One region of the Clostridium sp. CS1-1 genome, then DNA from elsewhere that is predicted to be linked to it. Evidence: predicted binding sites of a transcription regulator. Region 1 holds the regulator's gene; the other holds the start of a gene.
What was found. The regulator CtsR, encoded in region 1, represses protease genes until heat stress. The targets are predictions, from matches to a motif close to AAGGTCAANNAAGGTCAAAT.
Positions count from the first base shown of each region.

Region 2: a site for CtsR is predicted at 2,222-2,241, ahead of clpB (ATP-dependent chaperone ClpB). Genes of this name have one in related genera too.

Region 1 covers NZ_CM148680.1:4,817,742-4,823,839, forward strand. Annotated here, with positions in the region: gene AC0N0V_RS22820 (ATP-dependent Clp protease ATP-binding subunit) at 1-2,233, opposite strand, end outside; gene AC0N0V_RS22825 (protein arginine kinase) at 2,268-3,290, opposite strand; gene AC0N0V_RS22830 (UvrB/UvrC motif-containing protein) at 3,293-3,820, opposite strand; gene AC0N0V_RS22835 (CtsR family transcriptional regulator) at 3,916-4,380, opposite strand; gene AC0N0V_RS22840 (hypothetical protein) at 4,678-4,920, opposite strand; gene fusA (elongation factor G) at 5,044-6,098, opposite strand, start outside.
Region 2 covers NZ_CM148680.1:2,311,755-2,317,852, reverse strand. Annotated here, with positions in the region: gene AC0N0V_RS10860 (DUF5661 family protein) at 1-11, opposite strand, end outside; gene AC0N0V_RS10855 (glycoside hydrolase family 113) at 540-1,904, shown strand; gene clpB (ATP-dependent chaperone ClpB) at 2,297-4,897, shown strand; gene AC0N0V_RS10845 (cell wall-binding repeat-containing protein) at 5,125-6,098, shown strand, end outside.

The DNA of each region.
Region 1 (6,098 bases):
CTATATTCTGATCTCTTAGTCTTTCTGATACAGAACCTAGCATTAGTCTAACAATTTGTTTCAAGTCTTCTTCTTGAAGTTGATGGAAGACTATAATATCATCTATTCTATTTAAAAATTCTGGTCTAAAAGAGCGCCTAAGTTCCTCCATCACATTGTCTTTCATCTTCTCATATTCATCAAGTTTTTGATTTTCACCACTTAAGGCAAACCCCATAGATTTTTGCTTTTTAATAGTAGATGCTCCTACATTAGATGTCATTATTATTATAGTATTTCTAAAATCTACAGTTTTTCCCTTACCATCTGTAAGTCTTCCGTCTTCTAATATTTGAAGCAATATATTAAAAATTTCTGGATGTGCTTTCTCAATTTCATCAAATAGTACTACTGAGTAAGGATTCCTTCTTACCTTTTCTGTTAGCTGGCCACCTTCATCATATCCTACATATCCAGGAGGAGACCCTATAAGCCTTGATACAGTATGTTTCTCCATATACTCTGACATATCAATTCTTATCATATTAGTCTCATCACCAAACATTGCTTCAGCCAAGGCTTTAGATAACTCTGTTTTCCCTACTCCTGTCGGTCCTAGGAATATAAATGACCCTATAGGTCTCTTAGGATCTTTAAGTCCTACTCTAGCTCTTCTTACAGCCCTTGATATAGATTTTACTGCCTCTTCCTGACCTATAACTCTTTTATGAAGGATTTCTTCTAACTTCAATAATCTTTCTGACTCTTTTTCTGTTAGTTTTTCTATAGGTATATTAGTCCATTTAGAAACAACAGCTGCTATTTGAGGCTCAGATACAGTTAATGTAGAAACATCTTTTTGAGTCATCCAATTTGTTTTCAACCCATCTAGCCTATCCTTTATTGCTTTTTCCTTATCTCTTAATCTTGCTGCCTTTTCAAAATCCTGGACTCTTATTGAGTCCTCTTTTTCTTTTGTAGTTTTTTCAAGCTCAGATTCTAATTCCTTTAAATCTGGAGGAGTAGTTAAGCTTTCAATTCTAACTTTTGCAGCAGCTTCATCAATTAAATCTATTGCTTTATCAGGCAAATGTCTATCTGTTATATATCTATCTGACAAATTTACTGATGCTTCTATAGCATCATCAGTAATTTTCACCCTATGATGCGCTTCATACTTATCTCTTAATCCTTTTAATATAAGAATAGCTTCCTCCTTAGTAGGTTCCCCAACCATAATAGGCTGAAACCTTCTTTCTAAAGCTGCATCCTTCTCAATATATTTCCTATACTCATCAATTGTAGTAGCCCCGATGCATTGAATTTCTCCCCTAGCTAAAGCAGGCTTTAGTATATTAGATGCGTCTATCGCCCCCTCTGCTGCACCTGCTCCTATAAGGGTATGAATTTCATCTATAAATAAAATGACATTTGCAGCTTTTCTTATTTCCTCCATAACCTTTTTAAGCCTATCTTCAAATTCACCTCTATACTTAGATCCCGCAATCATTGATGATAAATCTAATGTTACTACTCTCTTATCCTTAAGCATTTCAGGAATAGTTGCTGAAACTATTTTTTGTGCTAATCCCTCGGCTATAGCTGTTTTACCGACTCCTGGGTCCCCTATTAAACAAGGATTATTTTTTGTTCTTCTAGACAGTATTTCAAGAACTCTTTGAGTTTCTTTATCTCTACCTATTACGGGGTCAAGTTTTCCTTCCCTAGCCATCTCAGTTAAATCCCTGCCAAATTGATCTAGAGTAGGAGTTGGTTCACCGGACCCTTTCTTAACATCATTCGAATTTGTTGACTGTTCTCCTGACAAAGTATCAACTAATTCTTTCCTTAACCTACCAAAATCTGCACCTAAGTTATTTAATATAGTAAAAGCAACACCCTCAGCTTCTCTAATAAGTGCTAATAATATATGTTCTGGACTTATATAATTGTGATTCAACGTTCTAGCTTCAAGTAAACTTACTTCTAAAAGTCTTTTCGTTCTTGGAGTCAGAGGTATTTCTTTCTTATAAAGTTCCATATCTCCTTTTCCTTCATATTCTTCAACTAGATTTCTTACATTTTCTACAGTAATCCCCATTCCATTAAGAAGTTTTTTAGCAATTCCATCTTCCCTTAGAATTCCTAATAAAATATGCTCAGTTCCTACATAACCATGTTTAAGTGATTGAGCTTCTTCTTGAGCATAAAAGAGAACTTTTTGTGCTCTCTCAGTAAATCTTCCAAACATCATAACATATTCACCATCCTATACTTATTATATATCTTTATGATAACTTTTCTCTAACAAGTTTAGCTCTATTTAGATCTCTCTCTTTGCTAGATAGCTTTTTGTCAAAAAGCTTTTGTATAGTCGCATTTTGTGTATAAACTAAAAGGCTATTTAAAGTAATCTTATCTACATCTTTAATTATTCCCATTTCTATTCCTAATCTTACATCGGATAATAGCTTTAAACATTCATCAGGACTCAAAAGTACTGATGACCTTAATATTCCCAAAGCCCTATAAATTCTATCCTCTGTCTCATATCTGTATTTTTTTATAAGATTTTCTCTTGATGAATTTTCTTCATTGATTATTTGGCTTACAACCGCCTTTAAATTACTTATAATTTCCTCATCACTTAATCCTAATGTTATTTGATTGGATATTTGATAGATGTTCCCCTTAGCTTTTGAACCTTCTCCGTATAGCCCCCGTACAGTCATTCCAACTTGAGTTATCGCGTTTAAAACTGCATTCATTTTATTGTTTATAGTAAGCGATGGAAGATGTACCATTACAGATGCTCTTAGGCCAGTTCCAATGTTAGTAGGGCAAGTAGTTAGATATCCAAACTTTTCATCAAAAGCATAATCTAGTTTTTCTTCTAGGAGATTATCAATCTTATTACTTAAATCATATACCTCTTCTAAATTTAATCCCGATGTAATACATTGTATTCTTATATGGTCTTCTTCATTAATCATAATGCTTATTGTTTCATTTTTATCTTTAATAAAAGCTGCTTTATTAGTATTGTCTAAAAGATTTTTGCTTATCAAATGTTTTTCTAAGTAAATTTCATTATTAATAGGATTTTCTTCCCAAAGTAAAATGGTTTTAAACTCATCCTCTGTATGAGAGGAGGTATAAAATGCTTCCTCAACCTTTCTTATCAACTTCTTCCCACTATCATCATCTAATTTATGCGGGAATGGCATTTTGTTAAGATTTCTTGCCAATCTTATTCTACTGCTTAATACTAAATCTTCATTTTTACCACGTGATTTTATCCAGTTCTCCATGATTACACCTCCTTACCGGGCTCTCCTTGAAGTTCTTTTATAGCATCTCTAATTTTTGCAGCACTTTCATAGTCTTCCGAAGCAATAGCTCTCTGAAGGTTTTCCTTTAGCTCTAATAATCTTCTTCTCTTTATTATTGTTTCACCAGCTTTTCTAGGTAACTTTCCTGTATGCTCTAAATTTCCTTGAACTCTTTTAATAATAGGTTTCAAGGTCTGTGCAAAGTTACTATAGCATTCGCTACAACCTAGCAATCCTTTTCTTTTAAACTCACTATAAGTATTGCCACAATTGCTACATGAAATATCAAAGTTGTTCTGCGTTTGATTATTTGGACCAACATAGTCCATTATCCCGCTGAGTATTGTCTGAAATGTAAATGGTGATGAGAACTCAATAGCCCCACCTATCCCAAATTCTCCTTTTTCTCTTGCGCATTTTTCACACAAGCTAAATTCCTGCTTAACTCCATTTACTATTTTTGTTATGTGTACAGTAGCATCATTTTTTTTACATACTTCACACAGCATGTTATCACCCCTATAATATGAATTATCTCAATATATTCTAGTGAGCTAATCTATTGACAAATCCAATATTACATAATACAACTTTATCTGAAAAATTATGACTTGTTCAGAATAATTGTAATTATTGACTTCAATATATTAGCTCTCAATCTATTTGTATTCTCTATATAAGTATTTAAGGTCCTATCATTTATTGCGGCTTTTGTAATAATAGCTTCTCTTTCACTAAGAACTCCTATTTCAACTAGACCTTCTATTATCTTTGCACCATCATTGTATGTTATGCTTTCACCTATCCTATCATTTATGACTTGAAGTAATGACTTATCTTTATCTAACTTGATACGTTTGATTATTATATATCCGCCACCACCCCTTTTGCTCTCTATGTAATACCCCTTATCTAGAGTAAACCTTGTCGTTAATACATAATTTATCTGAGACGGAGCACAACTAAAATAATTAGCTAACTCGTTTCTAACAATCTGAAGCTGATTTTCTCCATTGCTTTTCAACATTTCCTTTATAAATTCTTCTATAACATCTGACAATCTTGTCATAAGGATCCTCTCCTGTCTTTGACTTTCTTTGACCTTAATTCCATATTAATATTATCAGTGATTTTATTCAATACTTATATTATCTCAAATTTATAGTTTTATAATCATTATACTAATATACGCTTTAGTTTCTTTTATTTTCTAAAATATTCTCTACGATCCAAGCTAAAAAATGTTGAGAACCAATTGTTATATAATTACACTATAGAACAATTGGTTCTCAATCAAACTCTCCATTATTTACACAAACCAAACTTCTTCTGATATAGTTTTTCTTCTAATACACAAATAATTTTATTATGAAATATTATATTTAGATGCCTTAATGTAGTACTTTCCACCATTATCCTTATTATCCAAATCCACTATAAAATTATTATTCTCTAACATTTTGCATATAAGATTAACATTCTCTCCCTCACTATTATTTATAGTAATTATAAGATTATCATTTTTATTAACTATTGCCATATAATCATAAATACTGCTATAATCACCTAACTCTATTGCTCCACTTATATCCATACGGTATTCAGACATAAAATCTCTCCTTACTGAAATAATTCACATGTTTATTTTCTCTTATAATTTATTAAAATATGCAGAATATTATTCCAATAAAAAACTCCAATAGTACTTTACTATTGGAATTTTCACTAAACTTTATACCTCTTCTTTAATTTTTAGCCTTTTGGATTCTTCAATAACCTTACCAACTTCAGTAGGAGGAACTTCTTCATATCTTTCAAATTTCATTGTAAAGCTTCCTCTTGCTTGTGTCATAGATCTTAAATCCGTTGCATACTTAAACATTTCTGATTGTGGGGCTTCTGCTATTATTTTTTGTTTATCTGAACATGGCTCCATTCCTAGAACCCTACCTCTTTTCTTATTAATATCACCTATTATATCACCCATATAGTATTCTGGAACGATTATCTCAACATGCATAATCGGCTCTAATAATATCGGTTGAGCCTCTGTTAACCCTTTCTTGTAAGCTAGAGACGCTGCTACTTTAAATGCCATTTCAGACGAATCTACTGGATGATATGATCCATCATGCAATATAGCTTTCAGTCTTATAACAGGATATCCAGCCAATACTCCATGCTGTATACACTCTTTGAGCCCTTTCTCTACTGCCGGAATATACTGTCTTGGAACAACTCCACCAACAACTTGATCTACAAATTGTAACTCATCCTCTCCATCTACTCTAGGCTCAAACTTAATTTTTACATCACCATACTGTCCATGACCACCGGACTGTTTTTTATGTTTTCCTTGAACATCCACAACTTTTTTAATAGTTTCTCTATAAGGTATCTTTGGCGTTTGTAATATTACATCTGCACCAAACTTACTTTTTAATTTAGATGCAATTATATCAAGATGTGACTCTCCTAGGCCTGAAACTATGGTTTCAGCATTCTCTATATCTCTTGAAACTTTAAAAGTAGGGTCTTCTTCTAATAACTTATTTAACCCACTAGATATTTTATCTTCATCATTTTTAGACTTTGGCAGAACAGCCATTGATATAACAGGTTCTGGGAATTCGATATTTTCAAAAACTATTGGATTTGAAGCATCACATAAGGTATCTCCAGTACTTGTAAACTGTAACTTTGCTACAGCTCCTATATCACCAGCTATAATCTCACTTGTAGGTATTTGTTGCTTACCTCTTAAAAAATACATAGTACCAATCTTTT
Region 2 (6,098 bases), 2.5 Mb from region 1:
TATCGATACATAAATATCCTCCTAGAACAAAATTATAATTCTATTCTATGTATATATTTCAAATTTGTTACCTTTTAATAGTAAAGAAGACATAATAAAAATAGATGAATCTAATTACATGAAAATACTCTGTAGCGAGACTTGTAGGTGTTTTTAGAAAATTACTATAAGAATATTCGCGGAATTATATTTACAATTATAATATTATGTAAAGTAATTTAAAAGTAAACAAAAATAAAATTAAAAAACATTAGATATTCGATAGAAAGAGTAATTTGATCATTTTTGTAATAGTATATAGCTCAATAGAAAGCTGTTAAATTATTTAAAGGTAGAGGCTAGATATAGAAAATTTAATAAGTAATAATCATTTGTGTTTTTAGTCAAGATAAAAACAAATTGAATAATTTATAGAATTAAGTAATGAATTTAAAACTTGAGGGATTTATGATTAATTGCATTACCTTGTAATAAATGGACATATTTAACTAAAACATTTATAATATATATGGAACTTAGGGAATAGGGGGATAAAAAAATTGAAAAATAAAATTTTAATTACAGTTATTTGTAGTGTACTTGTACTTTCTTTTAATAAGGTACAAGCTGCAGATTTTACGGATAATCAAACAGTAGATTCAAAGAAAACTTGGACAATTAAATTTAGTAAAGAACTAGGTTATGATGATTTAACTAAGCAGGCTATTACAGTAACCGACAGTAAAGGTAGCAAAGTCAATGCAGAAATTCAATTAGGTCAGGATAATAAAACAGTTATGGTAACAGCTCCTGAAAGTGGATATACCTTAGGTGAAGATTACATATTAAATATAGGAAATGAAGTTCATTCTAATAATGGCAAGCAATTAAAAAACGAACATAAATTACATTTTAATATTAGAAATAATAGTAAATCTTTAAATGAAAAATTTCAAACTAAGATTAAATCTGGTAACTTGTCTTACGGTTATAGTATTGATCAGGTATTAAGTGACATAGATAAGCTCCAGCTTAATACCTTAAATATTCCTGTATTTATAAATATCAGCAGTGATACAAGTGAAATGACTATTGATAAGTTAAGCGAAGATAAAGCCATAAGTTTAATTAATCAGTTGAAGGATAAAAATATAAATGTAATACTAGAGCCCTACCCATGGATAGATGGAGGAAATAAAAATGAAACAGAATGGACTCCAAAGGACATGAAAAAGTTCTTTTCTAACTGGAAAACAAGTGTTTTAAAAACACTAATAGATGATGTTGCAAATCCCTATAATGTACAAGCATTAAATATAGGATCAAACTTTGTCATGATAGAGCCTGAAGAAAATAGTTGGTGTGATACCATAGATTTTGTTAGAAGCAATTATAGAGGATTAGTAACGTATAGAACTAATTTTTGGTATACTGCTGATTGGGATCCACAGTTAACTAGTAAGTATCAAAGCAAACTAAATAACAGACTATTCTCAAAGTTAGATTTTATCTCTATTGCAGCTTATTTTGAACTTACAGACAATAATACAACTGTAGGAACAGATACAGTAGATAATCTAATAAGTGCTATAGAAAGTACACAAATAAATAATAGAAAGCAAAATGTAAAACAGGAAATAAAAAATTTCTATGATAAATGGAAAAAACCAATTTTCTTTGGAGAACTTGGTTTTCCGAGGGTTAATAATGCATCATTTCACCCTTGGGATCCAACATCAAATACTGTTTTAAACAACGTTGAGCAAGCTAATTGCTTTGAAGCCTATAGAAAAACCTTTGAAAATGAGCCTTGGCTTTTAGGAATCTCTATTTTTGCTATAGGAGATAACAGTACTGATAAGCTTTATTATCCAAGTGATGAAAGTGTAGTAATTATTAAAAAATGGTATAGTGGGGAAAAATAGAATTCTGAGATTCAAAAATACTTATAAATTAATGGTATAGGATTGAGTGTCCTCTTTGGTTAAAATAACAAAGGTAATTAGATTACGAAATTAAAAACACCTAGAAAGTATGGTATGCTTTTTAGGTGTTTTTAAGTCTATGAGACTTATAACTACCGGTAAACGTATAAACTCTTCATTTCTCACAAAACTAAAAAAGGAAGAGCACGTACTATAGTTTAAGATTACAATTATAATATTATGTAAAGTTAATCTAAAGTAAACTAAAAATCACAAAAACATAAAAATTAAAATAGAAATAGATAATAAAAATTGAACTTTGACTTTCTTTGACTTTTGTATTATTATCTAATTAAGAAGTAAAATAACTACATAAGAAGGGAAGATGAATTATGAATATAGAAAAAATGACTATAAGAGTACAGCAAAGTTTAAATGACGCTCAATTAACAGCGGTAAAATACAATCACCAACAATTAGATGTAATTCATCTATTTTCGGCATTAGTAAATCAAGAAGATGGATTAGTACCTAATATATTTGAAAAAATGGGTGTAAATTTAAAAGAATTGAAGCAAGATATACATCTTCAATTAAATAAAATACCTAAGATTTTAGGTGAAGGGGCGCAAAGCTCTGGAGTATATGCAACTAGAAGAATAGAAGAAGTTTTAGTTAATGCAAACTTAATAGCTGAAAAATTTAAAGACTCCTATATAAGTGTAGAGCATGTTATGTTAGCCATTATGGATATAGATAAAAAAGGTGTAGTAGGAAGTATATTAGCTAAATTTAGCATAAAAGATTCCGAGTTTATGAAAATATTATCTCAAGTGAGGGGAAGTCAAAGAGTTGACACTCAAGATCCTGAAGGAACTTATGATGCATTATCTAAGTACGGAACAAACTTAGTTGAGTTAGCTAAGAAACATAAATTAGATCCTGTTATAGGAAGAGACGAAGAAATAAGAAGGACTGTCAGAATCCTTTCGAGAAGAACTAAAAACAATCCAGTATTAATTGGAGATCCGGGAGTAGGTAAAACTGCTATAGTAGAAGGACTCGCTGAAAGAATTGTAAGAGGAGATGTACCAGAGGGATTAAAAGATAAGATAATATTCTCATTAGATATGGGAGCATTAATTGCCGGTGCTAAGTACAGAGGAGAGTTTGAAGAAAGATTAAAAGCTGTACTTAAAGAGGTACAAAGCTCTAACGGGAGAATAATATTATTTATAGATGAAATTCATACAATAGTTGGAGCGGGAAAAACTGAAGGAGCCATGGATGCAGGTAATCTTATTAAACCATTACTTGCAAGAGGAGAACTTCACTGTATAGGTGCAACTACCTTTGATGAATATAGGCAATATATTGAAAAAGATAAGGCATTAGAGAGGAGATTTCAAAAAGTATCAGTAGATGAACCTACTGTAGAAGATACTATCTCTATACTAAGAGGTTTAAAGGAAAGATTTGAAATACACCATGGTATTAGAATACATGATTCTGCTATTGTAGCAGCAGCAAAACTTTCTGATAGATATATTCAAGGGAGATTTCTGCCAGATAAGGCTATTGATTTAATAGATGAGGCTGGTGCAATGATAAGAAGTGAAATAGATTCCCTTCCAACTGAATTAGATATGGTTAGAAGAAAGCTATTCCAATTAGAAACGGAAAAAGAAGCCTTGTCAAGGGAAATTGATGATGCATCGAAAGCACGACTTGAAATGTTAAATAAGGAACTTGCAGAGCTTAAAGAAAAAAATGATGAAATGACTGCTAAGTATGATAAAGAAAAAGGCCATATTCTTGAGATAAGGAATCTAAAAGCACAATTGGATGAGGCAAGAGGAAATATTGAAAAATATGAAAGAGAATATGATTTAAATAAAGTAGCAGAATTAAGATATGGACTTATACCAAAACTTGAGGCAGAAATAAGTCAAAAAGAAACAGAAATGAAGGAAAATTATGAAGTAGCTCTACTAAAAGAAGAAGTAACGGAGAATGAAGTGTCTGAAATAGTAGCTAAATGGACTGGAATTCCAGTATCTAAGCTTGTAGAAGGAGAACGGGAAAAACTATTAAAACTAGAAGAAGATTTGCAAAAGAGGGTCATAGGTCAGGATGAAGCAACAAGAAGTGTATCGAATGCAGTTATTAGAGCAAGAGCTGGAATGAAGGACGAAAAAAGACCAATAGGTTCCTTTATATTCCTTGGACCAACTGGAGTTGGAAAAACTGAACTTGCAAAGACCTTAGCTAGAAACCTTTTTGATAGTGAAGAAAATATTATAAGAATAGATATGTCTGAATACATGGAAAAGTATTCAGTATCAAGACTTATAGGAGCGCCTCCAGGATATGTAGGATATGAAGAAGGCGGACAGTTAACAGAAGCGGTTAGAAGAAAACCTTATTCAGTAATCCTATTTGATGAAATAGAAAAAGCTCATGAAGACGTGTTTAATGTATTTCTTCAAATATTGGACGATGGAAGACTGACCGATAACAAAGGAAAAACCGTAGATTTTAAGAACACAATAATAATCATGACTTCTAATATAGGGAGTAACTATCTCCTTGAAAACAAGAGCGAGAATTCTATAGACGAAAATATTAGAACTGATGTAATGAATGAAATGAAGAGAAGATTTAAGCCTGAATTTTTAAATAGATTAGATGATATAATACTATTTAGACCGTTAAATAGTGAGGGAATTAAGAAAATAATAGATATATTCCTTCAAGATGTGAGAAAGAGACTCCACGATAGAAATATCACTATGAAGATTACTGAAGCTGCAAAGGAACTTTTAGCTGAAGAGGGCTATGACCCGGTTTATGGAGCTAGACCACTAAGAAGATATATTGAAAATACTTTGGAAACAAGCATTGCTAGAAAGATAATCGCTGGGGAAGTCTATGATGGGTGCACTGTAATTGTTGATAGTAATGAAGAGAATATTTTAATTACGATTGAATAAAAATCATTATGTGAAGGCTGTGCTGAATTAATTAGCACGGCCTTCAACTTTAATAAAATCTGAAAAAGATAAGCCATAGAAAGAAGATTTTTTATCCATATAGATATATTGTGGATTAAGTGGTATAATTTAGAAAAGAATCCAAGCAATATATAAAAAATCTTGGTTATATTTTTGATTTTGTACCATAGAAATCAAAATTTTTGTATCTGGGGGGATGCTGTAATATGGGTAAAAAAGGTACAAGAGCACTTGCTAGTGCTACTCTAACATCTTTAGTGTTAGCTTCAACTTCAGTAGCTAGTCCTGTTTATGCGTCAGCAGGGCGAGTTACAAGGACAAGTGGTGAAAATAGATATGCAACTGCGGCTCAAGTTGCAAAAGCAAACTGGCCTGATGGTGCGAAGGACGTAATACTAGTTTCAGGTGAAGGTTATGCAGATGCAATAAGTGCATCACCACTAGCAAAACAATTAGATGCACCAATAATCTTAACAAATTCTAAGGTGTTAAATGATGATGCTAAGTCTGCATTGGATTCATTAAGACCAGCAAATATATATATCATAGGTGGAGATGCCTCTATAAGTCAGTGGGTAAGAAATAGTTTACGAAACTATGGCTATAATTTAATAGAGCTTCAAGGATCAAATAGATATGAAACTAACGTAGCAGTAGCCAAAAAATTAGTTGATTTAGGAGTAGATGCGAGCAATGTTCTTTTAGTTGGGGGCGGAGGATTTTCCGATGCTTTATCAGTAGCTCCAGTTGCAGCAGCTAAAGGTCAAATATTATTATTAGGAAACAATGACATCAATTCGATGAGACCAGTAATAGACTTTGTAAAGACTAATAATTCAAGAGTTACAGTAGTTGGAACTGACAATGTCATAAATGACTATATGTATAATGCTCTAGATGCCACTAATAGGGTTAATGGTGGATCTAATAGATTTGAAACTAATATGAATGTATTGCATGAATTTGATTCAGATTTAAAATCTGATAAGTTGTTTGTTACTAACGCAAGTGGTGATGGATACGCAGATGCACTGGTAGCATCAGCTTTAGCAGGTAAATCGGTTGCCCCATTAGTATTAGTTGATAAAGATGGGACTTCCTCTACAAATAATGCTATAGATTATATTAGGACAAAGGCAACTAAAGAAACCGATCTAAATGTTCTAGGAGGAACTGGTGT